Regions from separate parts of the Novosphingobium sp. ZW T3_23 genome, predicted to be linked through region 2. Evidence: riboswitches for the same ligand, from Rfam matches in the RefSeq annotation. Region 2 holds a riboswitch; the other holds the start of a gene.

Region 1 (12,102 bases), on a different contig from region 2:
TCTCCCTGGATCGCGCGGCGCTAACTCAACTGTTTAAGTTGAGAAAGATAGTTTTCCTTTAGTCGCCTTATACGCGAGATGAATCGGCGTCCTCTGCGGGGACGATTTTGGGCATGGTGAGCTGAATCCAGCCCAGTGCAAGCAGGTAGGAGGTGGCCGCGAAAGCGAACAGCGGGCCATAGCCGAGCCCCGCCGCCAGCACGAGACCGGCGATCTTGCTGATCGCCGTGCCGCCCAGATTGCCGCAGAACGCGCCGAAGCCAGTGACGCGGCCCACCTTGTGGCGCGGGGTCACGTCGGCGATCAGGCCGAAGAGGTTGGTCGAGAAGCCCTGGTGCCCAGCCAGCGTCAACGCCATCAGGCCCACGGCGGGCCAGTAGCCCTCGACATGGAGCGCCAGCGGAACCGGCACCACGCAGAGCGCGGATATCAGCATCAGCGTCTTGCGGGTTCGGTTGGCGCTCCAGCCGGTCGAAAGCAGGCGGTTGGCGGCGAAGCCGGCGATCAGCGATCCGGCCGCCGACCCGCAGTATGCCAGCGCCAGCGGGGGCCCAAGGTCGGTGCCGGACAGGCCGAACTGGCGGTTGAAATAGTCCGGCATCCAGAACAGCATCAGCCACCAGGTCGCGTCGGAAAGGACTTTGGCCAGGGCGATCGTCCAGGTCCGCCCTTCCTTCAGGAACAGCTTGTCGCCCGAAATCAGGCTGCCTTCCACCGTCGGTTGCCGGTCCCCGAAATCCACCCCGCGCGAGGCGGCGAGCCAGGCCAGCACCCAGACAAGGCCCACGGCGCCCGCCAGCACGAAAGCCGCGCGCCAGCCCCAGACCGCTGCAATCAACGGGATCCCCAGCGGGGCCAGGATCGCGCCCAGGCTGTTCATGGCATTCGAAAGGCCGAAGCCCAGCGAGCGCAATTTCGGCGGGAAGATCGTGGCGATGGTCTTGACGCTCGCCGGCGTGCCCATCGATTCCGTGGCGCCCAACCCGATGCGGCAAAGCACGAACTGGCTGAAGGTGTGCGCCCAGCCATGCGTCATCGCCGCCAGCGACCAGGCCGCCACGCCCGCCGCATTGGCCCACTTCGCGCCCAGCCGGTCGACGATCCAGCCTGCTGCGAGGAAGCCGAACGCGGCGCCCGCCTGGAACCAGGCGGCCAAGGTGCCGTAGTCGTCGTCGCTCCAGCCGAGATCGGCCGCGATCGTCGGCTTCAGCACCGAGATGATCTGGCGGTCTACGAGATTGAGCACGCCCGCGGTGAGGGCGAGAGCGAAAAGCAGCCAGCGGCGGCGCGGGGACAGGGTCATGGGCGGCAGGTCTAGCGATGGTGGGAGGGAGGGGCGAACAAGAAATTCTAGGGGAAGGGAGAAGACCCGGGGGATGATCCCCCGGACCCTCGGAATGTCGCCGCTCCGCGCCACCTATCGGCTGTGCGCTCCTTGCGGCGCAGCCAATATGTCTTCCGGCGCTGCCATGGGCGCGTGAGGTAGTCGGTCCGCCTGACCTCGACGGTAATGGGGGTGCAGGGGGTATTGACCCCCTGCTTTTCCCTTGTTCTTAAAAAGCCAGCGGCCCGTGATCGATCTGGGGCAGCACATGCCGCGCGAACAGGTCCGCTTCGCGGGCATGGGGGTAGCCGGAGAGGATGAAGGCATCGATCCCCGCCTCGCGATAGGCCTGCAATTTAGCCAGCACCTGATCCGGATCGCCGACGATCGCCGCGCCGCATCCCGAGCGGGCGCGGCCGATGCCGGTCCAGAGGTTGTCCTCGGCATAGCCGTCATCGCTGGCGGTTTCCCGCAATGCCGCCTGCGCCTGCACGCCGACCGACTGCGAATCCAGCGAGCGCGCACGGATCGCGGCGCCCTCTGCCGCGTCGAGGCGGGAGAGCAGGCGGTCCGCCGCGCCGCGCGCTTCCGTTTCGGTTTCGCGGACGATGACGTGGACGCGGTACCCGAAGCGCAGGGTGCGGCCGTACTTTGCGGCGCGGGCGCGCATGTCGGCGATGGTTTCCTTCACCGCCTCCATGCGGTCCGGCCACATCAGGTAGACGTCGCAGCCCTTGGCGGCCACCTCGCGGGCGGGCTCGGAGAGGCCGCCGAAGTAGAGCGGCGGGCATTTCGAGCCCGGCGCGATCATGCGCGGCGCATCCAGCTTGAGGTTCCAGAAGCGGCCCTGATGGTCGAGCGACTGGCCCGAGAGCAGGGTGCGCAGGATCTCGATGGCCTCGGTGGTGCGCTCGTAGCGGGCGGGGCCGTCAAGGGTTTCGCCGGGCATCTCGCTGGAAATGATGTTGATGTTGAGGCGACCGCCCCCGACCTTGGGGCCCAGAATCTGGTCGATCGTCGCGATCTGTCGGGCAAGCTGCGCGGGCCACATCTCACCGATGCGCACGGCCATCAGCAGCTTGATGCGGCGGACCTGGGTGGCGATGGCGGCGGCGAAGGCGGTGGTGTCGATGCCGAGCGCATAGCCCGAGGGCAGCAGCACATTGTCGAAACCGCCTTCCTCGGCGGCCGTCACGATATTGCGGCAATGCTCCCAGCTGGAGCGCAGCATCGGGTCCGGCTGGCCGAGGAACTCGTAGTCATCGTCGCAGAGCGCCGAAAACCAGCTGATCTCGCATGGATCGCGTGTCACGGCAGGCGTGCTCCCATCGAGGCTTCGAGCACGGCATACCATTCCGAAGCCGTCCATTCGACCTTGAAGGCATCGCGCGAGGCGAGAATGCGCTCGGGGGTCTGCGAGCCGACGATGGGAATGGCGCTCGAGGGGTGCGTCATGATCCACGACAGCGCGGCGGCGGCGGCATCGGTGCCGTAGCGCTCGCCCTGGGCGGCGACCAGCTTCGCTACCGGGTCTTCCGAACCGGCGGCAAGGCGCCCGCCGCCCAGCGGCGACCATGCCAGCACCGCCACGTCGCGGGCCATCGCCTGGTCGAGCGTGCCGTCATAGAGCGGCGCATAGCGCGCGGCCGAGAATTCCGGCTGGGTCGAGACGATGGGGAAGGGCAGGTAGGCCTGGAGCGCCTCGAACTCGGCGGGGCTGTAGTTGGACACGCCGATGGCCTTGACCTTGCCGCTCTCGACCATGGCGGCGAGGGTTTCGGCCACGTCGCGCGGGTGGGCCAGGAAGTCGCGGCGGTGGATCTGGTAGAGTTCGACCGAGGGCAGGCCAAGGCGTTCGAGCGAAGCTTCGAGCGCCTTGTTCAGGTAGTCCGGGCTGGAGTCGTAGGGAATGCCCAGCACGATGCCGCCCTTGGTGGCGATGGTCATCCGGTCGCGCAGGTCCGGGCGGGCGGCGAGCGCCTTGCCCAGCAGCAGTTCCGCGCCGCCGAAGCCGAGCGCGGCGTCGCAGCCGTAGATGTCGGCGGTGTCGAACAGGGTCACGCCTGCCTCAAGCGCCGCCTCGATGCGGGCGACGATGGCGCCGATGTCGTCGTTACCGTCGGGTCGGGCGAGCCGCCACATGCCCCAGGCAATCGGGAAAACGGAAATTCCGCTCTTGCCGAGCGGGACGGGTTGGGCCGATAGGGCCCGCGTCGTGAGCGTGGTCATGGACCGCCACATGGCACATGGAGTCGTGAAATGGTAGAGACGCTGCGTTACGGAATTGTCGGCACCGGGATGATGGGTGTCGAGCACATCCACAACCTCAAGATCCTCGAAGGTGCCGAAGTGGTCGCCATCGCCGATCCCGAGCCGACTTCGCTCGGCTGGGCGAAAGATGCGCTGGGCGACAAGGCCGAGGGCGTCGCCGAATATGCCGACAGCGCCAGCATGATCGCCAATGCCGGGCTCGATGCCGTGGTGGTCGTCTCGCCGAATTTCACGCACCGCGCGGTGCTGGAGCCGTTGCTGGACAGCGACGTGGCGATCCTCTGCGAAAAGCCGCTCTGCACGACGATGGAAGACGCCCGCTGGGTGGTGGAGCGGGCCGAGGCCCGCAAGGCTCCGTTCTGGACCGGCATGGAATATCGCTTCATGCCGCCCGCCAAGGCCTTCATCGACGAGATCCACGGTGGCAGGATCGGCCGCCTGCACATGCTCTCGATCCGCGAGCATCGCTTCCCGTTCCTGGTGAAAGTGCGCGACTGGAACCGCTTCTCCGTGAACACCGGCGGCACCATGGTGGAGAAGTGCTGCCACTTCTTCGACCTCATGCGCCTGATCACCCGTTCGGAGCCGGTGCGGGTCTATTGCTCGGGCGCGATGGACGTGAACCATCTCGACGAGCGCTATGAAGGCCGCCGGCCTGACATCATCGATAACAGCTTCACCACCGTCGATTTCGCGGACGGCAGCCGCGCGCTGCTCGATCTGTGCATGTTCGCCGAGGGCGCCGAGCATCAGGAAGAAATGAGCGCGACCGGCGACAAGGGCCGCCTCGACGTGCTGATCCCGCCGGGCGATCTCGTCTGGTCGCCGCGCGTGCCGTGGCCGGGGCCGAAGTCGGTCGAGCGCTGGCATGTGGCGGTGGACGAAGCGGCGATGGAAGCCGGTTCGCATCACGGCGCGACGTTCTACCAGCACGAAGCCTTTGCCCGCGCGGTTCGCGGCGAGGGCGATGTCCAGGTGACGGCGCGCGACGGTCTGATGGCAGTGGCGATCGGCGCTGCGGCCGAACTCAGCGCGCGCGAGAAGCGCGTGGTGGAGATGGCCGAGCTGCTGGGGTGATGTCCGAGGTGTAGGCGGATATGACGTTGAGTCGTTGGATATTCCGTCGTCCCGGACTTGATCCGGGACCGCTGGCCGAGCCGCGCCCACCTCAAGGCTGGGCGCGGTGTGGCTGGGGCGCGGTTCTGCGACGTATTGCCTAAAGTTTTGCCAGCGGTCCCGGATCAGGTCCGGGACGACGTATGTCTTCACCCTCTGGCTACCGCCCGAACGCAACCGTCAGCCGGTTCCCGGAACGGTCGAAAAAGTATCGGCCTCTTTTCGGCGGCCCACCGTGCGCAGGGAATCCAGCCTTCGGGAAAATACGGATCCGCAGGGGTTTGCGGCCTGAATGGACGGATTCGCGCCAATCTTCGGGTGTTGCGTAACCGTCACATTCCGCGCCGGATCGCCTACCGGAATACCCCTAATGAGCAACTTTGACCGTCCGGTCGCGGTTCTGCTGGAACCCCCGACCCCAAGTGAGGACGTGTTATGAAGATCAAGGCCACCACGCTCGCAGCCATGCTCGCCGCCGGACTTACCGCCGGCATCGCTGCCCAGCCGGCCCTTGCGCAGGATTCCGGTTCCCCCGAGATCGCCCCCAATGGGACGAGCTTTCGCGGGATCCGCGTCGAAGGAAACTTCGGTGGAGACCGCTTCCGGTCGCAAGGCGATCACAACGACAAGTTCGGCTACGGCGGCACGGTCGGTTTCGACGGCACTCTCGGCGAGCGCATCGTGATCGGCGCGGAAGGCAGCTTCTGGAAGCCGGGCAAGGGCAATGAGAACTGCAACGGCCTGCCGGACGGCAACAGCATCTGCCACAAGGGCTTCGAGGAATGGGGCGCGGCGGTTCGTGCAGGCTTCCTGGCCACGCCGCAGCTGCTCGTGTTCGCCAAGGGCGGCTACGTCAACGGCGAGCAGCGCCGCCGCATCGACGGCCCGACCGGCGACACGCTGGTCTACGATCACTACCGCGCCGACGGCTACCAGGTCGGCGGCGGCGTGGAATATACGCTGACCCAGGGGCGTCTGCCGGTCTACGTGAACGCGCAATACGTCTATTCCGACTATCACGGCCATACCTCGCGCCAGCGCCTGATGGGCGGCGTGGGCATCCGCTTCAAGTAATCGTATCCTCTTCGCAGGCCAGTCTCTTCGCAGGCCAGTCTCTTCGCAGGCCAGTCTCTTCGCAGGCCAGTCTCTTCGCAGGGGAGTGGGCCCGGATCGTCCTCGCGGCGATCCGGGCCTTTCCTCATGAGCGCTGTACGTCCCCGGAAACGCCGACTGTCATGAGCGAGGACGAATAGGGCGCCACCAGTTCGGCGGCCCGTTTCCATTCTCCGCGCAGCCAGGTTTCGTGCGCATGGGGCGGCAGGATCACCGGCATCGTGTCGCGACCCTCGGCGCGCAGGGCTGCGTTGGCCTCGCAAGTCATCAGGGCGAAGCTCGGCACTTCGCTGTCCTTCCAGATTGCAGCCATGGCGAAGATCGGCTGATCGACCGCGCCGAACCAGCATTGGCGGCGCTTGCCGTCGCGCGGCTCGACCTTGCCCCATTCCATGAAGGCGGTGGCGGGCACGAGGCAGCGGAATTCGCTGTTGCGCAGGTTGCCGATCCAGAACGGACTTTCGGGGTTGCGCACGGTGAGAATCCCGTGGCGGCGCTCGCCGAAGGCGGCGGGCGGCGGAGGAACGCCCCAAAGGCGGGGCACCATGCGGCGCGGCAGGCGCTTTTCGGGCCTCGGCCCTGCGACGAACTCCCGTCCCATCGTCACCACCGGCGCGAAGCCGCCGCCCGATACCGCGCCGCCCGGCCAGGGATCGTTGCCGGCCTCCGCGCCCATGGCGGGGGCGACTTCGCGTGCAGGCGCGTCGAGGCGATAGATGATCGGCATGTCTCTTGCGGCCCTAGACGGGCGGAAAAGCCGCGTCTATCGTCCGCCCATCCCCGGGGAGCTTGTGCCCAAGGTTTTCGTTATTGCGAAAGCCGGAAGGAAACAAATGGCTGAGAGGGGCAGGTCACGCTGCCCGACCCGTTGAACCTGAACCCGTTAACACGGGCGGAGGGAAGGGCGGGCCACAGAACTCTCTGTCGCGACCTTTCTTTCGTCCATAAGCCGAAGGAAAATCGCTTATGGCCGACATCAATTCCAAACTGGAAATCGGCGTTACTACCGGACCCATTCGCGGGTCGAAGAAGATCCATGTCGGACCGCTGGGCGTTGCTATGCGGGAAATACATCTGGAGCCTGGATCGGGCGAGGCGCCGGTGCGCGTCTACGATACGTCCGGTCCCTATACCGATCCCGCTGTGAACATCGACATCGCGGCGGGCTTAGCCGCCAAGCGCCGCGACTGGATTCTCGGACGCGGCGATGTGGAGGACTATGCAGCCCGCGCGGTGAAGCCCGAGGACAATGGCCAACTCGGCCCTGATCGCTCAGGCGGCGTCCCGGCGTTTCCCAACGTGGTCAAGCGCCCGCTGCGTGCGAAAGCGGGCATGAACGTCAGCCAGATGCACTACGCCAGGGCCGGCATCATCACGCCGGAGATGGAATACGTCGCCGAGCGCGAGAACCTCGGCCGCGCGATGCTCAAGGAATATCAGCGCGACGGGCAGGACTGGGGTGCCGCTATCCCGGATTACGTGACGCCCGAGTTCGTGCGCGAGGAAGTGGCGCGCGGCCGGGCCATCATCCCCTCGAACATCAACCACCCGGAAAGCGAGCCGATGGCGATCGGCCGCAATTTCCTGGTCAAGATCAACGCCAATATCGGCAACTCCGCCGTCGCCTCGGACGTGGCGAGCGAGGTGGACAAGATGGTCTGGTCGATCCGCTGGGGCGCGGATACGGTGATGGACCTCTCCACGGGCCGCAACATCCACGACACCCGCGAATGGATCATCCGCAACAGCCCAGTGCCGATCGGCACCGTGCCGATCTACCAGGCGCTGGAGAAAGTCGGGGGCATTGCCGAGGACCTGACCTGGGAAGTGTTCCGCGATACCCTGATCGAACAGGCCGAGCAGGGCGTGGACTACTTCACCATCCACGCCGGTGTGCGCCTGCCTTTCGTGCCGCTCGCCGCCAAGCGCGTGACCGGGATCGTCAGCCGGGGCGGCTCGATCATGGCCAAGTGGTGCCTCGCCCATCACCGCGAATCGTTCCTCTACGAACGCTTCGACGAGATCACCGAGATCATGAAGGCCTATGACGTCGCCTACTCGCTGGGTGACGGTCTGCGCCCCGGCTCGATCGCCGACGCCAACGACGAGGCGCAGTTCGCCGAACTCTACACCCTGGGCGAACTCACCAAGCGCGCCTGGGCACAGGACGTGCAGGTGATGATCGAGGGGCCGGGCCATGTGCCGATGCACAAGGTGAAGGAGAACATGGAAAAGCAGCTGGAGGCTTGCGGCGAGGCGCCGTTCTATACCCTCGGGCCGCTCGTCACCGATATCGCACCGGGTTACGACCACATCACCAGCGGCATCGGCGCCGCCATGATCGGCTGGTATGGCACGGCGATGCTCTGCTACGTCACGCCCAAGGAGCATCTCGGCCTGCCGGACCGGGACGACGTGAAAGTCGGCGTCGTCACCTACAAGCTGGCCGCCCACGCTGCCGATCTGGCGAAAGGCCACCCGGCGGCCAAGGTCCGCGACGATGCCCTCAGCCGCGCGCGTTTCGAGTTCCGCTGGCGTGATCAGTTCAACCTCAGCCTCGATCCCGACACGGCGGAACAGTACCACGACCAGTCTCTGCCCGCCGAAGGGGCAAAGTCGGCGCACTTCTGCTCGATGTGCGGGCCGAAGTTCTGCTCCATGAAGATCAGCCAGGAGGTGCGGGACTTTGCGGCGAAGCAGAACCAGCCCTCGACCGGGTTCATCGCCGCCGAGGAAGGCGGCATGCTCGCCATCAGCGAGGCCGAGGCCGGAATGGCGCAGATGAGCAAGGTGTTCAAGGAAACCGGCAGCGAACTCTACATGGGCGCCGGCGACCGCGAGCACGATTGAGGTGAAATGAGGTCGAAGTAACGTCGTCCCGGACTTGATCCGGGACCGCTGGCAAAGCCACGCCCAACTCTCGGCTGGGCGCGGTCCTGCGGGCTAGCGCCTAAAGGACTGCCAGCGGTCCCGGGTCGAGCCCGGGACGACGATCTCCGGATCACCGATTCCCCTTCGCGGGAATCGATTGCGCTGATACTTAGGCTCTCCATCTGGAGAAACCTGAATGCCCCGCAATTCCAATGGCGATTGGATGAAGCTCGCCCATGACAGCTACTGGCTCTGGGCCGAATCCATGATGGTCATGGGTATGCGCACTACCGATATGATGACCGGACGCGGCAGCAACCGCGAAAACATGCTGATGGTCACCGAAAAACTCCAGGCTAACGCCGAACTGGCCATGAAGCTGGCTACCGGCGGACTGACCTCTCCGGAGCAGACCGCGCACAAGGCGGTCCGCCACTATCGCAAGCGCGTCACTGCCAATCGCCGCCGCCTCTCGCGGAAGAAAAGCTGATGGCCGCCGGGGGTAAAGTGCACGTCGGCATCGGCGGCTGGAGCTATGACCCCTGGCGCGAGACGTTCTACCCCAAGGGCGTGTCCAAGGCCCGTGAACTGGAATATGTCGGGCAGCACCTCACGGGAACCGAGATCAACGCCACTTTCTACGGCCGCCAGAAGCCGGCCAGCTTTGCCAAATGGCGCGATACCGTGCCAGATGGTTTCAGGTTCGCGCTCAAGGGCTCCCGCTACTGCACGAACCGCAAGAACCTGGCCGAAGCGGGTGAGAGCGTCACCAACTTCGTCGAGCAGGGACTGGTCGAACTGGGCGACAAGCTGGGACCGATAAACTGGCAACTGGCCGCCACCAAACGGTTCGACCCTGACGAGATCGCCGCATTCCTTGATCTGCTGCCCGAGCAGCACGGCGGCCTGCGCCTTCGCCACGCCATCGAGCCGCGTCACGAGAGCTTCAACGATCCGGCCTTCCTGGCTCTCGTCCGCAAGGCCGGGGTCGCCGTCGTGCTGGCCGACAGCCAGGAATACCCGGCATTCGAGGAAGCGGCCGAAGCGGGCCCTTTCATCTACGCCCGCCTACAGAACGCGCGCAGCGAGATCGAACAGGGCTACCCCGACGCCGAGCTGGATCACTGGCGCAAGCGTGCCGAAGACTGGTCCGGCGCCGGGCGCGACGTATTCCTGTTCTTCATCAACGGCGCCAAGGAAAGAGCGCCAGCGGCAGCCATGGCACTGATCGGGCGGCTAGACGATCGATCCTGATGGCGGCGGGAAACCCGGCGCCCGTCAACGCGTGATCGCAAAGCCGATTCTCAGGCGGTTCATGCGCCGGTTGTAATCGAACAGGCTTTCGCCATACCCCGTGAAGCTCTGCACGAAGAGATAGAGGTTGGGCCCGCCCAGAAAGCGGTCGATCGGATAGGACAGGTCGGTTTCCAGCCCTCCCTTGCCGGAATTGAAATTGTACCTTCCCGAGGCCGAAAGCAGCAGCCCGTCGTCCTTGCCCAGGCTGATGTCGAGCGAGGAGGCGCCGCGATACTTCAGGATGTCCGGATTGCCGGCCTTGCCGCCCACCAGCAACATGGCGCGGGGAGCCAGTGACAGCCGGTAGCCGTCGCCGAGCTGCTGGCTGACGGTGGGCGAGATATAGACATTGTTGACGCTGCGGCCCTGGACCTTGCCGGCGCGACCGTTGGATTCATGCTGGAGGCCCACTTGCAAGCCCGCTCCCGTATGGGAAGAGAGCGCGAATTCGGGCGTGCGGTAGAACAGCTCCGGCAGATAGTTTGCGTCGCGGAACGAAGAGTCGGAAGCGATGTCCCAGAACAGCTTGTTGGTGAAACCGAAGTAGAGACCGTCCCGCCAGCTTGGACGAGCGCCGTCTGCGGCAGTGCCAAGAAGTCGATACTTGAAGCTGAGCTGCACGCGCCATTCACTGTCCTTGGCGTTGCCGAACACGATGTAGCTCGGCTCGTAGGGCGAGAAATTCGCAAGGAAGCGGTTTTCTTCCCGTTCGAGGCGCGATTGCACCGGCGGGTGCCCAGCATGGTTCGCCACTGGCGCGATCGTGCCGCGCTCGGGCTCGGAAATGGCAACCTCCCGCCGGGGGGCTTTCACCGAGACTTGGGCGGTGTTCCATTGTGGAATGCTGATGAGCCGGTTACCGGCCATCGTCGCGCTATCGGCGCCGAGGTTCAGCTTGTATCGCACTGTGGCGAAGGCGCCTGGGGCAAGAGCGAGCCTCGACGAGGTATCGTCCGCCCGCTCCAGCGAGACCATATCCGCGCGGTCGCCTTGCAATTGGCCTGCGACCACGGCGGGAACGTCAATCTGCCTATCCACCTGGCTGTCGTTGACGACCAGAATTTCGACGAGGACGGAGCCGTCGGTCGCTATGCCATCGGTATGGGTGATGATGGCTTGCTGCATGGGTTCCGCCCACGCGGTTTGGGCGCACAAAGCGCCCGCCAGGGCGACAAGGCCCGAAAATTCCTTCAAAATCTGTACCCCGTGCGCCCGAATTATCTGCCCGCTTGTTGATCGCGGGCTCAATTTTGCAATGCGAATCAAAACCGTAATGGCCCTTTATAGGCGATGGCGGACTGGCTCCGTGGGCTGGGAAGGGCGTTTTTCAGGGAGCGCGGGCGGGAGGCGGAATTGGCACCAGTTTCCACCTATCTCTGGAAGGGCGAAACGCCAGCTACGGGGCAACCTTCATCTCGCTGGCGCATTGCCCCGTCATGAAGAACATCCTCGTCGCATCCGCGCTCGCCTGCGCCCTCGCCGCCTGTTCGTCCCAGGCACCCGAGCAGACGGGCGAAGCCACGCCTGCTGCCGCCGAGCCCACATCCGCCGTGCCGACTGCGGACGTAGCAGAACCGCCTGCCGCCATTTCCGATGGGAAGATTCTCTCGCTGGAAGGGCTGGGCAATCTCCGCATCGGCGAGGCGGCCCCTGCGGGTTCCTCCTGGGCAGAGCGTGGGGCGCAGGAGTCCGACACCTGTCGCACGATCACCTCGCCGGACTATCCGGGCGTCTACGCCATTGTCGAACAGGGCAAGGTCCGGCGCATCACGCTGGGGCAACGTTCTACGGTGAAGCTGGTGGAAGGCATCGGCGTCGGCTCTACCGAGGCCGACGTGAAGAAGTGGTTCGCCGGTTTCCGCGAGGAAGCGCACAAGTATGAACCTGCGCCGGCGAAGTACCTCACTGCGCCCAATGCCGAAAGCGGCGATCCGGCCTTGCGGTTCGAGATCGGACAGGACCGGAAGGTCAAGCTGATCCATGTCGGAACGATGCCGGTGCTGGAGTATGTGGAGGGTTGTTCCTGAACTGCTCCCTCCAAGCGGGTTTCGTGTAAGCTCGGTGGTCACACCTTCAAGCACGAGAGCCGCGCGATGAACCACTACCTGCTG
Region 2 (12,102 bases):
TAAGGTCGCCCTCGCTGATGGCCTGGAGGCTGGAGCGCAGGGTTGAGGTGACGAGTTCCTGCTCGCGCGCGGCGCGGGCGTCGATCTCGGCGCGGGCTTCGGCAGCGCTGCGGAACTGCTCGACCGCTTCCGCGATCTCGCCGATCTCGTCACCGCGTTCACGGAATGGAACTTCGACCTTGCCGCCTTCGGCCAGCGCAGTGGTGACTTGCGTGATGCGGCTCATCGGTGCAGCGACGGTGCGGTTCAGCACGCGCCAGATGATCACGATGCCCGCGATCCCGAGCGCGGCGAGGCCACCGGAAAGCCAGATCGCGAAAGTGGCGGTCTCGGCGCCTTCGGCAGCCTTTTCCTTCGAGCGCTCACGGGATTCATCGAGCAGCTTTTCGGTCTGGTCGATGATGTCGTGGGAGGCATTGCGCGCCTCGCCCTTGAGCACGGCCATCGCGCCCGCCATGTCGCCGGCAGCGCGCGCCGCGAACATGTGGTCGTTGGCCTTGTTGAGCGCATCGACCTTGGCCGCCAGCGCCGTGGCTTCCGCCGCGAAATTCTCGTCCGCGACCTGTCGGTACTCTCCGACTGCAGCCGCCAGCGAGGCCTTGGTCTTCTCCAACCGCTGCCGCACGTCCGCCTCTTCCGCCGGCGTGTTCACCGCGGCGTAATAGGTATAGACGATGATCCGCATCTCCTTGACGCTGCCGATGACGTCAGCCAGCGCCGACATGCTGGCGATGCCGTGTTCCACATGGTTCTGCGCGATCGCATCCAGCTTGCGGCTAGAAATCAGGCCGTTGAGGCCGACGATCGCGAACAACACCGAAAGAACGCCGAAGGCGGCAAGGAGCTTCCGGGGAAGCTTCCAGTCGTTGAGAAATTCCAGCATGCACAAATCCATATCCTGGCGGGTAGGCCATTTCAGCGCGAGCAGGGGGGGATGGGCTCGCCTCTGTATCTTTATAGACCGATGGCGCCCAAGACGGTCCCGTGACGATTGCCCCTTCCCACCAGCCATACGAACGCCTAGAGGCCGCTGATCCCCGGGGGGCCGCTCATGCGCGGCTGAGAGGTGGTCAGCAGACCACGACCCGCTGAACCTGATCCGGTTGACACCGGCGTAGGGAGGGCTGGCGGCAGATCCGTTGTCCCTCCGAGTGGAGTGGACGCGTGACTGTGACGATCGATTTCCGTTATTCCTGCGGCGCCGTGCTGGCGATCCCGGCCCTGTTCCTCGCCCCGGTCGCCATGGCCGCCTCCGAGGAGGAAGCCGCGCCCGACAGCATCGAGGTGATCGGCCATCCCGATCCGGAAGGCCTGCTGCCCGACCAGACCGCGCCCAAGGCGATCAGTGCGATCTCCGCCGATTTCATCGTCAAGCAGGCGCCGACGCTCAACGCTTTCCAGCTGGTCAACCTCCTGCCGGGCGCGAATGTCTCTACCAGCGATCCCTTCGGCCTTTCGACCAGTTCTAGCCTGACCCTGCGCGGCCTGGGGCAGGACCAGATCGGGGTGGTCATGGAAGGCGCGCCGCAGAACGACATCGGCTACTTCGTAGCCTATCCCTCGCAATTCGCCGATGCCGAGAACGTGCGCCAGATCGCCCTGGCGCAAGGCTCGGCCAGTATCGACGCGCCGGTCGTGGCGGCGGCGGGAGGGCTGCTCTCGCTGACGCTGGACGACCCGAAGAACGACATGGGCGGGCTCGTCAACCTTTCGGTCGGCTCCTACGACGAACGCCGCGCCTTCCTGCGCTTCGACACCGGAACCATCGGCGCGAGCGGGCTCAAGGCTTTCGTGTCCTATTCAAACAACCGGGCGGACAACTGGCGCGGTCCAGGATTCGACAGGCGCCAGCACATCGACGCCAAGATCCTGCGCGAATGGGGAGACGGCAATCGCGCCAGCATCGCCTTCTCCTACAACGACGCCAATACATCGAGCTATCCCAGCCCCACGCTGGCCGACTGGAAGGCGCTGGGCCGCGGCTTCAACCGCGACAGCCGCTACACTGCGGGCAACACGAACTATTGGCGGCTCTACCGCGGCCCGTTCCGCAACTTCTACGTGGCCGCGCCCATCCATCTGAAGCTGAACGACCGGCTGACCTTCGACAGCTCGGCCTATCTCCAGCTCGGCCACGGCAACGCGCCTTACGGCACGCAGCTAAGCGAAACCGGCAACTATCTGGGCACCGAGGAACTGGCCGAGCCGATCGCGCTGCCCGGAGCGGTGGACGGCGTGGCGACCGTCATGGGCAACTGGACCGGCAAGCAGTTCCGCATCGGCGATGTCAGCAAGCTCACGTTCCAGGCCGGTGCGCACACGATCACGGCCGGGCTCTGGTTCGATTACGGCACCGACCGCGTCACCCAGTCCTACACCTCGATAGACGACCAGGGGCGGCCGTTCGACCAGTGGGGCTATCAGGACAAGGCCATCCGCACCGCAGACGGCCGGCTGCTCGCCTATGAGAACGCGCGCACCGAAACGGTGACCAAGGGCTTCTTCCTGGCCGACAGCATAGCGGTGACCCCGCGCCTTACTGTCGACGTCGGCTTCAAGGGGGTGAACGTGCTGCGCAACGGCCGCGACTATCTGCCCGGCCCGTCGTCTGACCTCAGGTCCAGCAGCTTCGCCGCCTTGCCCCGCGCGGCGGTGCACTACAAGCTCGACGATCGCCAGCAGCTCTTCGCCAATGTGACCACCAACTTCCGCACGCCGAACGAGTTCGCGCTCTACAACCGCTACTACGGCGGGCAGATCATCACCGCCGGCAGCGCCGATCTCAAGAACGAATATTCGATCTCCGAGGAACTGGGATACCGCTACATCGGCCCCAGCCTCTCGTTCTCGCTGACCGCGTTCCATTACCATTTCCGCAACCGCCAGGTGGCGACGGTGGTGAACAGCGGCGGCGCGCTGGTCAATTCGACGATCAACGGCGGCAGCCAGACCTCGTACGGGCTGGACGGCGAGATCGACTATCGCCCGGCCAAGGGCATGAGCGTCTATCTTTCCGGCGAATACCTGCACACGCGGCTGGACGACGACCTGCCGGTCGGCGGCGATTTCCTGCCCACGAAAGGCAAGCGCGCGGTTTCCAGCCCCCGCTTCCAGTTCGCCATGGGTACGACTTACGATGACGGTCGCCTGTTCGGCAGCACCGCGCTGAAATACGTGGGCCGCCAGTATGCAACCTTCATGAACGATGAAAGCATCAAGGGCTATGCCACGCTGGACTTGTCGGTCGGTGTGCATCTGGCCGGGCTGATCGATGCCCAGCGCATGGACTTGAGGCTCAACGCCATCAACGTGACCAATCCGCATGTGCTGTCGGGCGTCTATTCCATCAGCAGCAATGCGCAGGACACGCCCGGACGAAACGGCACGGTGATCGCCGGTTCGGCGCCTAGCTACTACGTGGGCAGCGGCCGCGCCTTCGTGGTGACTTTGAGCCGCGCTTTCTGATCGTGAGCGGCGGGGGCGGAACAGCGGAGGAGTCCCATCCAGTGCATGGCCACCTGGTGCACGGCATGGGCACCGAGCTGGAAGCGCCCGCCTGGCCGGCGATCACTCTTGCGGAAGCCGAAGCGATCCTGGCCCGCTTTTCGCAAGTCGGGCAGGTGCTTGACCTGCAATGGCATTCGCCGCGGCCGTTTTCGGCGGCGGCACTGCTTCGGACGGAGCACGGCACGTTCTTCCTGAAACGGCACCACCGCTCGCTTCGCAGCCCCGCCGCACTGGCGGAAGAGCATCGCTTCATGGCGCACTTGCGTGCGAAGGGCCTCTCGGTTCCGGAAGTCATGCCCACGGACGGGCGGGGGACGGTGGCGCAGGGGCAATGGACCTACGAACTTCTGCGGAGGGCGCCGGGGCGCGATCTCTATCGGGACCGTCAATCCTGGACCCCTTTCATCGAGCAGGGCCATGCCTTCGCAGCGGGAGCAGCGCTGGCGCGTCTGCATCTGGCCGCCCGCGATTTTGCGGAAGGGCCGCGTGCAAACCATCCGCTGGTCGCCAGCTTCACCATCCTGCCATCGCGCGATCCGCTGGCAGCCGCAGAGAGCTATATCGCGGCTCGCCCTGCCCTTGCTGGCTATCTGGCGGACAAGCCGTGGCGGCAGCAATTGGACCGGCTCCTGACGGCGTTGGGGAGGGCGGACCTCACCGCAGCACTGGCAGGCCAACCGGGCATGTGGACCCACAACGACTGGCATCCTTCCAACCTGCTTTGGTCCGATGACGGCACGGTGGGCAGCGTGATCGACTTCGGGCTGGCGACCAGAACCTGCGCGCTTCACGATCTGGCGACGGCGATCGAGCGCAGCGCCATCCCGTGGCTGGATGTGCCGGACCGGACCGGAGACGCCGATGCGGCCTGCGCGATCCTTGCGGGCTACCGATCGGTGCTGCCGATTTCCGCAGCGGAAGTGGAAACGGTCCTCGCGATCCTGCCGCTGGTGCATATCGAATTTGCGCTGTCCGAAGTCGATTATTTCGTCGGCATTCTCGACGATCGCGGCCAGGCGAAGCTTGCCTGGCAGGACTATCTCATCGACCATGCGGACTGGTTTCTTTCCCGGTCTGGGGGGGATTTCCTGCGCGCCGTGGCAGCGGGAGCGAATGAAGCGCCAGATGCTGGAGTGCTGTCGTGATGTCGCTGCTGGAAATCATTGCCGTAGCCGTCAGTTTCCTCGGCATCTGGCTGACCGCGCGGCGTCGCCTCTTGTGCTGGCCGGTCAACCTCCTGGCGTGCGGGCTCTATTTCAAGCTGTTCCTCGACGTGCGGCTCTACTCCGACATGGTCTTGCAGGCGCTGTTCGGGCTGGCGATCGTTTATGGCTGGATATCGTGGATCAGGGGCAGGGAAGAGGCGGGAGAGGTCATCGTCAGCCCACTGCCCGCAAGGCGGGCAGTGGCGGGGCTGGCGCTCGGCGCCATGGGCGGGCTGGCGATCGGCTGGATCACCAGCCGCTATACCGACGCGGCGCTGCCATGGATGGATGCGGGGCTGAGCAGTTTCAGTCTCGTCGCCCAATACTGGACCGCGCGGCGCCATGCGGCAAGCTGGCTGTTGTGGATCGTGGTGGACGTGATCTACGTCGGCATGTTCGTCTTCAAGGAACTCTGGCTCACGGCAGGCCTCTATGCCGCGATGATCGGGCTGGCCGTGCTCGGCTTTCGACGCTGGCAGCAGGCGCGCGACCGGAGCTGATGGCGGCCTAGGACGGATCGACATTCAGCCCATGCGGGCCTGCGAAGCGCGATTTGAAGCGGGGCTCTTGGGCTTCGGTGCTCACGGACCGAAAGTCCGCTCCGCTTCGATGCTCGGAAAATCACGCTTCTCGGCTCCACCTGAACTGAATGTCGATCCGTCCTGGTGCGCGGGGCAGCCCATGCGGAGGGCCGCGAACCGCGCCATCGACGTTTGGGGCAAAATGGCTCAACGCGGTCTTCGCCCGTGGTGATCGGCTGCATGGCGGTCGCTTGAAAGTTTGCCGACCCCACATCTGAAATGCTCCTGCGGGAATTCTCCAAGGGAGCTCTCAGGTCAAATGCAGTTCAAGGACGAAAATTCCTGAGCGACGCCACATATCTTCCATCTCAAAGCAAATTGCCTGGTTGGGCAACCGGCCACTATGCCTGAGCTGTTCGCCATTCGGGCGGCTCGATGGCGCGGTTTGAGCTTCCCAGTTGAACGCTATGCCGGTTGCTCTTACGCCGCCATTCGCTTCTCTAAGCGTTACCCCTGGATTCCTCGCAAGCCCTCCGATTGGTGATGCCCCATGGCCGGGAACGTCGACGAGACCGGATCGGCATCGCTCCGATCGTCGGAAGAATTTAGGACGTCCCGGTAATGTTCGATGATCCGGGTGATCCAGTCATCGGGCGTGTTGCAGAGTTCCAAATAACGGCCGTGCCCCGCATGAGACATTGCGGATACACGCTCGTCGTCGGCATGAAGGTTTAACAACGCCTGCGCGAACTCGTCTATGTTTCCGGTGTCGAGGGACAGGCCAAGCCCACGGCTGTGCACTTCGTTTGCGATGAGGGCGCGATGGTTGATGATGGCGGGTACGCCGGAGCCGATCGCTTCCAGCGCGACCAGGCCGAACGGCTCGGACCAGCGACTTGGCATGACCGCTACTCGTGCCTTCGATATCGCCTGTGCCATGCCCTGACGGTCCTGCCGGCCCAGCAGAACGGCTGCGGGGTTGATCTGGCGGAGGATATCCATTTCGCTCCCATCCCCCACGAAAGTGATCGGAACCTGGGCTTTAGCTGCCGCCGCTGCCGCCAGGTCCGCTCCCTTCTCCCGCGATATCCTGCCGATGAAGATTACGCCGCGATGCGCTTCGGCAGGAACCCGTTCCCGGGTGACCGGCGTCACGGGATTGCGAACCGCTGCGAGTTTATGCCGAGGCCAGCCCGCCAGCAGGAATTGCCGCGTCTGCTCGGGATGGATCAGCAACATGCGATTGACGTTCGTACCGCCGGACAGGGCGCCCCGTCGCGCAATCTCCCGGCTTGTCCGCCACAGCTTCTGCGCGCGTGACGCTTTGTCGCATTGGCGCTGAAGGCAGGCGCGTGAAAGCGGTTGCAAAGTGCAATCTTCTCCACGCGCATAGTCGAAAAAGGCGCCGTTAGGGCAACCGTTGAAGTAATCGTGCCCATGCAGGATCACGCGATGCGCTACCTTGCGAAGCGCGCCGAAGATGGCCGGCGTCAGAATCTTGGACCAGCCATGGAGATGATAGATTGTTCCGGGCGTGTCATGCTGCTGGATCCATGCACTCAGCCGCAAGAGCGATGCCGGGTTGAACAGACCTGTCGTGAAGGCGCCAATTCGAGACCGCTCCAGAAGCGGCTTGCCGCCCAAAGCAACAAGATCGACGTCGTCACGACGAAAGTTCCGACCCGCGTCCCCGGTCAGGAATGTGACGGGAATGTCGCGTTCACGAAGGCCGTTCAGCAGAACCTGAACCAGGTGAGATGCGCCGCCCAAGGGTTCGCTGAAGTCATGCAGCAGCACGACGCGATCTATGCCGTTTGCCATGATGCGTCGTGGCTCCATCAAAAGAAACGTGGCCCGATGCGCACGGTGTCGCCCGGCTGAATGGCCGCGCCGCTGGTCAGCCGATAGGCGCGTTCGGCGGCCTCGTTGGCATGACGGACATGGGCGACGTTCTGGTTGGCCCGGTAGGTGAAGCCGCCGGCCTTGGCGACGAGGGCATGGACGGACATTCCCTCGGAAAAGGTATATTCGCCCGGTTTCTGCACTTCACCCAGAATATAGATGGGTCGGTATCCGATTACGTCCAGGGTAATCCGGGCGTCGCGCACATAGCCTTCGCGCAGAAGGTCGGTAAGCTCCCTTCGCAAATCCGGAAGCGTCTTGCCGGCCGCCTTTACCGTGCCGACAAGTGGAAGGCCAAGGTTGCCCTCGTCATTGATGACGTATTCGCCTGACATGTCCTTTTCGCGAAAGACGTCCAGCTTAAGCCGGTCACCGGGCGCGAGAGTTTGCTGAACGACATCGATGCGGGGCAGTTCCCCGGTTGGCGACGCGGCGCAGCCAGCCATGAACAAGCTCAAGAAGAGCGCAAGGAAAGGCTTCACCATCAAGACTCCTGAAGAAGGGGCGCAGCAATTCCGGCGCCATGAGCGAGCGAGGGACTTAGTGCTTCGAGCGCGGCGAGAATGCCGCGATCGAACACTTCGGGGGCGAACCGCCGAGCATTTTCCATCGCGACTTGCGGCTTGAAGGATGGGAGCCAGGCTTCCAGCCTGAGGATGGCGTCACAAAGTGAATCGACGGTCTGTTCGCGAAAGAACAGGCCGGTTTCACCATCGACGATTGAATCGGTGACGCCGCCGCGCCCGAATGCGATGACGGGACGGCCGGATGCATTGGCTTCCACGGGAACGATTCCGAAGTCTTCTTCGGGCGTGAAGACCAGCGCCTTGGCTGTGGCATAGGCCCGCTTGAGTTCTTCGAAGGAGAGATGCTTGCGGACCTCCACGTTCGGGCCGGCGCGCGCAGCAATGGTCTTGAACATTTCGCCGTCGCCAACCATCAGTGCCGGCACCCCCAGCCGATTGAATACTTCAAGGGCGATATCGGCCCGCTTGTAGGGGGTCATCTGGCTGATCCAGAGATAGCGATCGGTGACGTCCGCTGCCTGTTGGAAGGCGTCTATCGCGACGGGCGGATGCACCACTGTGGCTGTCCGGCCCCAGGCCTTGCGGATGCGACGGGCGACGAAGGAACTGTTCGCCACGATGCCGTCCACGCGATTGGCCGAACTCACGTCCCATTGGCGAAGCCGGTGGAAGGCGGAAGGCATTATCGCTCTGTTCAGGAAATTGGCTGAAGATTTGTAGTCGTGGTAGTGATCCCACAAATACCGCATCGGAGAATGACAGTAACACAAGTGCAGCGCATCGGGGCTGGTGATGACACCCTTTGCAGGCCCTGACTCGCTGCTGATTACAAGATCGTATCCACGAAGGTCCAGTTCTTCCAGTGCCATGGGCATGAATGGAAGGTATTTCTGATAGTGGCGGCGTGCACCGGGAAGCGCACCAATGAAAGTCTGGCGCACGTTCGCGGCTCGGATCTTTTGTGAGACACGATCTGGAGCATAGACGTGCGTAAAAATGTCGGCATGCGGGAAAAGATCGAGCAGTCGCTCCAGAACACGCTCTCCGCCCCGCATCGATACGAGCCAATAGTGGATCAGCGCAACGCGACCGAAGCGTTCAAATACGTGGCTCATGAATAATACCCACGGTAGCTTTTGTAGAAGCTGGAGATATCGCTGCCTCCGAAGCGGGCCTGCTTTTCCATGTCCACCTTGTTCAGGACCACACCCAGCCCCTTCAAGGCGCGAGCGGGTAGTTGGCGGATGGCGGCCTTGACCACTTTGTCCATCGTTTTCCGCCAATGCACCACAAGAACGACGCTATCGGTGCGGGACACGATCTCGCGCGATTCCGCGATGGGCAGGATGGGCGGGCAATCAAGAACAACTACGTCGAACTCTTCACGCAACCTGGCGATCACACGATGAAGGCGCCCCTGTTCGGTCAGGCGTTCTCCCTTTGGTAACGGGCGGGTGATCGGAATGATGCGCAAGGGCGAGTCCGGATCGGGGTAATGGGCGATGTCCCTGCTTTCGGAATGCAGCGCCTCATAAAGGCCCGGCTCCCCCTGGACGAGGTTGAATTGTTTGCTCAGGTGCGCGCGTACGACATCGCAATCCACGACGACGACCCGCTCGTTCGCCATGGCCAGCGAACGGGCCATGCAGGCAGCGATCGTGGACTTCCCTTCTCCGGGAAGCGCCGAGGTGATCGCGATGACCTTCCCTGATCGCGGACTGAACTGACGCACCGAGACGATGACGTTGCGGAACGCTTCGGCAAATGCACCGTTCGGATGGTCCCTCATGGAATCGAGCGGCGTGTTCACGTGCGGTTCCACGGAGCGCTGCAACGGTATGAAGCCCAACGCGTGAAATCCCAGACGATTTTCGATATCGTCAAGCGTTGTGAAGCCGCGGTAGGACAGTTCCGAAAGGACCGCCAGCATGGCCCCCAGAAGCACGCCGACGACCAGTCCCAGCGCCAGGTTGATGGGGAGGTTGGGCGAAATCGGCAAGAGCGGTGTATTCGCCCCGGAAATCAACCGCGCCGTTGGCTGCTCCGATCCCGCTCCCGCTACAACGGCGTTGTAGCGTTCGAGGTAGGATTGATACAGCGCCTGGGTCGCCTCCGCCCGCTTTTCGAGATCGGCGAGCGAAACTAGCGCCGTATTGTCCGTGCTGAGTTGCGACCGTGTGCCGCGTCGGCTGGCAAGGAGTGAGGAGAGGCGCTGCGTGGAGGTATCGGCCGTGCTTTCCAACGCCTTGATCGAGCGCGTTACTTCCGCGGCAATCTGCCGGTCGATGTCGGCAATCTGCTGCCGAACGGTGACAAGATCAGGGTTGTTGTCGAAATAGCGTTGCGAAAGATCTCTCTCCTTGATGACCAGCAAGGCGCGCTCGCTGCGCAGAGAGGTCACGACGGACGAGGTCACGCCTTGCCCAACGCCATTTGCCCCGCCGGCGTGCAACTGTCGTTGGGCGCTGGACAGGGCAGCGGAGTCTCGTGCGGCTTCGGCGCGCGCTTGTGCGATCTGTTGATTGTAAGTTGAGATTTCCTGTTCTGTCAGGCTGGTTGCGGCGGAACTGAGCAGGCCGGTGCTGATGCGGTAGTTTTGCACCGCTGCAAAAGCGCTGTTGGCTGCCTTGCGAAGCTCATCGACCCGGCCTTTGAGGACTTGCGCGGCAGTGGCGTTGGTGCGCGCAAGTTCGCGGGCGTCGTCAGTCGTATAGAGGCGCGCAAAGGCGTTTGCGACAGTCGCGGTTCGCTGTGCATCTGAATCTGTAAAGGAGATGCGCAAGTTGAAGGAGTCGCCGATGCGTGCGACGCTGAGCCTCTTGAGCAGGTAGGTGATCGATTTCTCCCGCAAGGCAGCAGCACCGATCGTCGGGCCTCCCGCGCCTGGGGCAGGATCGATACCCATCGATGCGAGAAGGTTGCCGATCGACGAGCGCGGCGTCGCGACGTCCGAAACGAAATGGGGGTCTTTGGTCAAGCCCGTGGCGTCGAGCGCTTGGCCGGCTATCTGTCGCGAGGCGATCAACTGGATCTGCGTCTCGACATCTTCGGACCGTATCGGGGCCGGAGCGCCTCCGTCCCGTTCTTGCGGCACGACCTGGGTGGGCGTTGTGATCATCACGACGTCGGCCGTAGACGAATAGATGCGTGGTAGTGCCGTGGTCCACAGAAGGGCAACGAGTACGCATATGGCAACGGTGAGGAAGAATGCTTCCCGCCGGCGTCGCATCATGGCGAAGAGATAACGCACGGTTATCTGATCTTCGGAATAGCGGACGGAACCGGCATTCTCTGCCAGAACCTGCGGAACAGCGCCTGACGGCTCATAAATCGCGGGAAGGTTCAAGCGCTGGGCTCCTTGCAAAGATCGGTCATGGCGTAATGGAAATGCCGAGACCTCCAGAAGCGGAGGTGAAAGCACCGGCGAGCGGTGTTCCCTGGACATCCTGATCGACGACGGAGACATACCCGCCGATGGAAAGAAGCGGGCTCAATCGATACTCGACGTTGAGGCGAATCGATTGCCGGTTCGTCCTCGTGTCCACTTCGCGATATCGCCCTCTTTCATGGCTTGCCGAAAGGCTTACGCGCAGATTGCGAAGTGGATCATAATAGCCGGTGAAAGCGATGGTATCGGTGAGAATGCCGGCGACTTCGCGGTAGCCGCTGTTTTGAAACGCGCGGCCAGCTTGGAGGTGCAGCGTGGCCAAAGGCGTTACATACCACTGCAAGTCAGCCGCGAAAGTTACGCCGGAGAAGTCGCGATAGATCGGAAGTTCATATTCTCGTGATTGGTAGCCCAGGCTTACTTCGCCAGAAAGCAGGGGCGTGAGTTCGCCTTTCATACCGATCGCGGCGGTGACGTTCCGGGCATCCCGCCGAATATCCCGAGCCGCCGACGTGGATCGAATGTCCGAGAACGAGCCCGACGCGAAACCCGAAATCATTCCGGTGAAGTCGTAGCTTATTCGGAGACCTCCGCGGATCGTTTGTGTGTCGCGGAAGGATACATCGATGTTCTGGCCATTCGCCAAAGAGAGGCGATTGTAATCCAGTTGTTGGTAACTCACCGATGGAGCCAGGCGGAAACTGCCCAGTTCCAGGTCGAGGCCGAGATTGCCTCCCCACTGTTGGTAGCTGATCGGCTCGGCTGCTTCGAGCACGGTACCGAAGCTGCTGCGAGCTTCGATGAGATGCGCAAAGTCTGCGGATGCATTCAATTGCCCATTGTTCGACAATTTCATGATGCCATTTCCGATGATATCGAACTCTTCGCTGTTCTCGGAAGTGAACCTGGCAAAACGGCGAACGGTGCCTCTGGCACCCAGATCCAGCCGATGGGGCGCAAAATCCGTGCTCACACGAAGCGCGGGCATGAGGTGTAACATGGCGTCGGACCGACTGTCAGGACGATTGAACACGTTGCTTGTGTATCCGCTA

Evidence for each region. Region 2 has a riboswitch for thiamine pyrophosphate ahead of ACI3K3_RS03390 (TonB-dependent receptor). Riboswitches for the same ligand answer to the same signal wherever they lie in the genome.
Region 1: linked by a shared signal. The riboswitch ahead of thiC (phosphomethylpyrimidine synthase ThiC) and the one ahead of ACI3K3_RS03390 (TonB-dependent receptor) in region 2 are both predicted to bind thiamine pyrophosphate.

What each region holds. Positions count from the first base shown of each region.
Region 1 covers NZ_JBJDRF010000010.1:32,853-44,954, reverse strand. Annotated here, with positions in the region: gene ACI3K3_RS08110 (MFS transporter) at 68-1,303, opposite strand; gene ACI3K3_RS08105 (LLM class flavin-dependent oxidoreductase) at 1,554-2,636, opposite strand; gene ACI3K3_RS08100 (aldo/keto reductase family oxidoreductase) at 2,633-3,553, opposite strand; gene ACI3K3_RS08095 (Gfo/Idh/MocA family protein) at 3,584-4,672, shown strand; gene ACI3K3_RS08090 (outer membrane protein) at 5,147-5,785, shown strand; gene ACI3K3_RS08085 (SOS response-associated peptidase family protein) at 5,910-6,551, opposite strand; TPP riboswitch at 6,596-6,742, shown strand; gene thiC (phosphomethylpyrimidine synthase ThiC) at 6,791-8,674, shown strand; gene ACI3K3_RS08075 (hypothetical protein) at 8,892-9,185, shown strand; gene ACI3K3_RS08070 (DUF72 domain-containing protein) at 9,185-9,949, shown strand; gene ACI3K3_RS08065 (phospholipase A) at 9,974-11,116, opposite strand; gene ACI3K3_RS08060 (hypothetical protein) at 11,428-12,018, shown strand; gene ACI3K3_RS08055 (YciI-like protein) at 12,085-12,102, shown strand, end outside.
Region 2 covers NZ_JBJDRF010000003.1:211,771-223,872, reverse strand. Annotated here, with positions in the region: partial or broken gene ACI3K3_RS03395 (MCP four helix bundle domain-containing protein) at 1-883, opposite strand, end outside; TPP riboswitch at 1,029-1,138, shown strand; gene ACI3K3_RS03390 (TonB-dependent receptor) at 1,171-3,465, shown strand; gene ACI3K3_RS03385 (phosphotransferase enzyme family protein) at 3,531-4,652, shown strand; gene pnuC (nicotinamide riboside transporter PnuC) at 4,652-5,212, shown strand; gene ACI3K3_RS03375 (glycosyltransferase family 4 protein) at 5,741-7,030, opposite strand; gene ACI3K3_RS03370 (polysaccharide biosynthesis/export family protein) at 7,072-7,581, opposite strand; gene ACI3K3_RS03365 (glycosyltransferase) at 7,620-8,777, opposite strand; gene ACI3K3_RS03360 (GumC family protein) at 8,774-11,008, opposite strand; gene ACI3K3_RS03355 (outer membrane beta-barrel protein) at 11,034-12,102, opposite strand, start outside.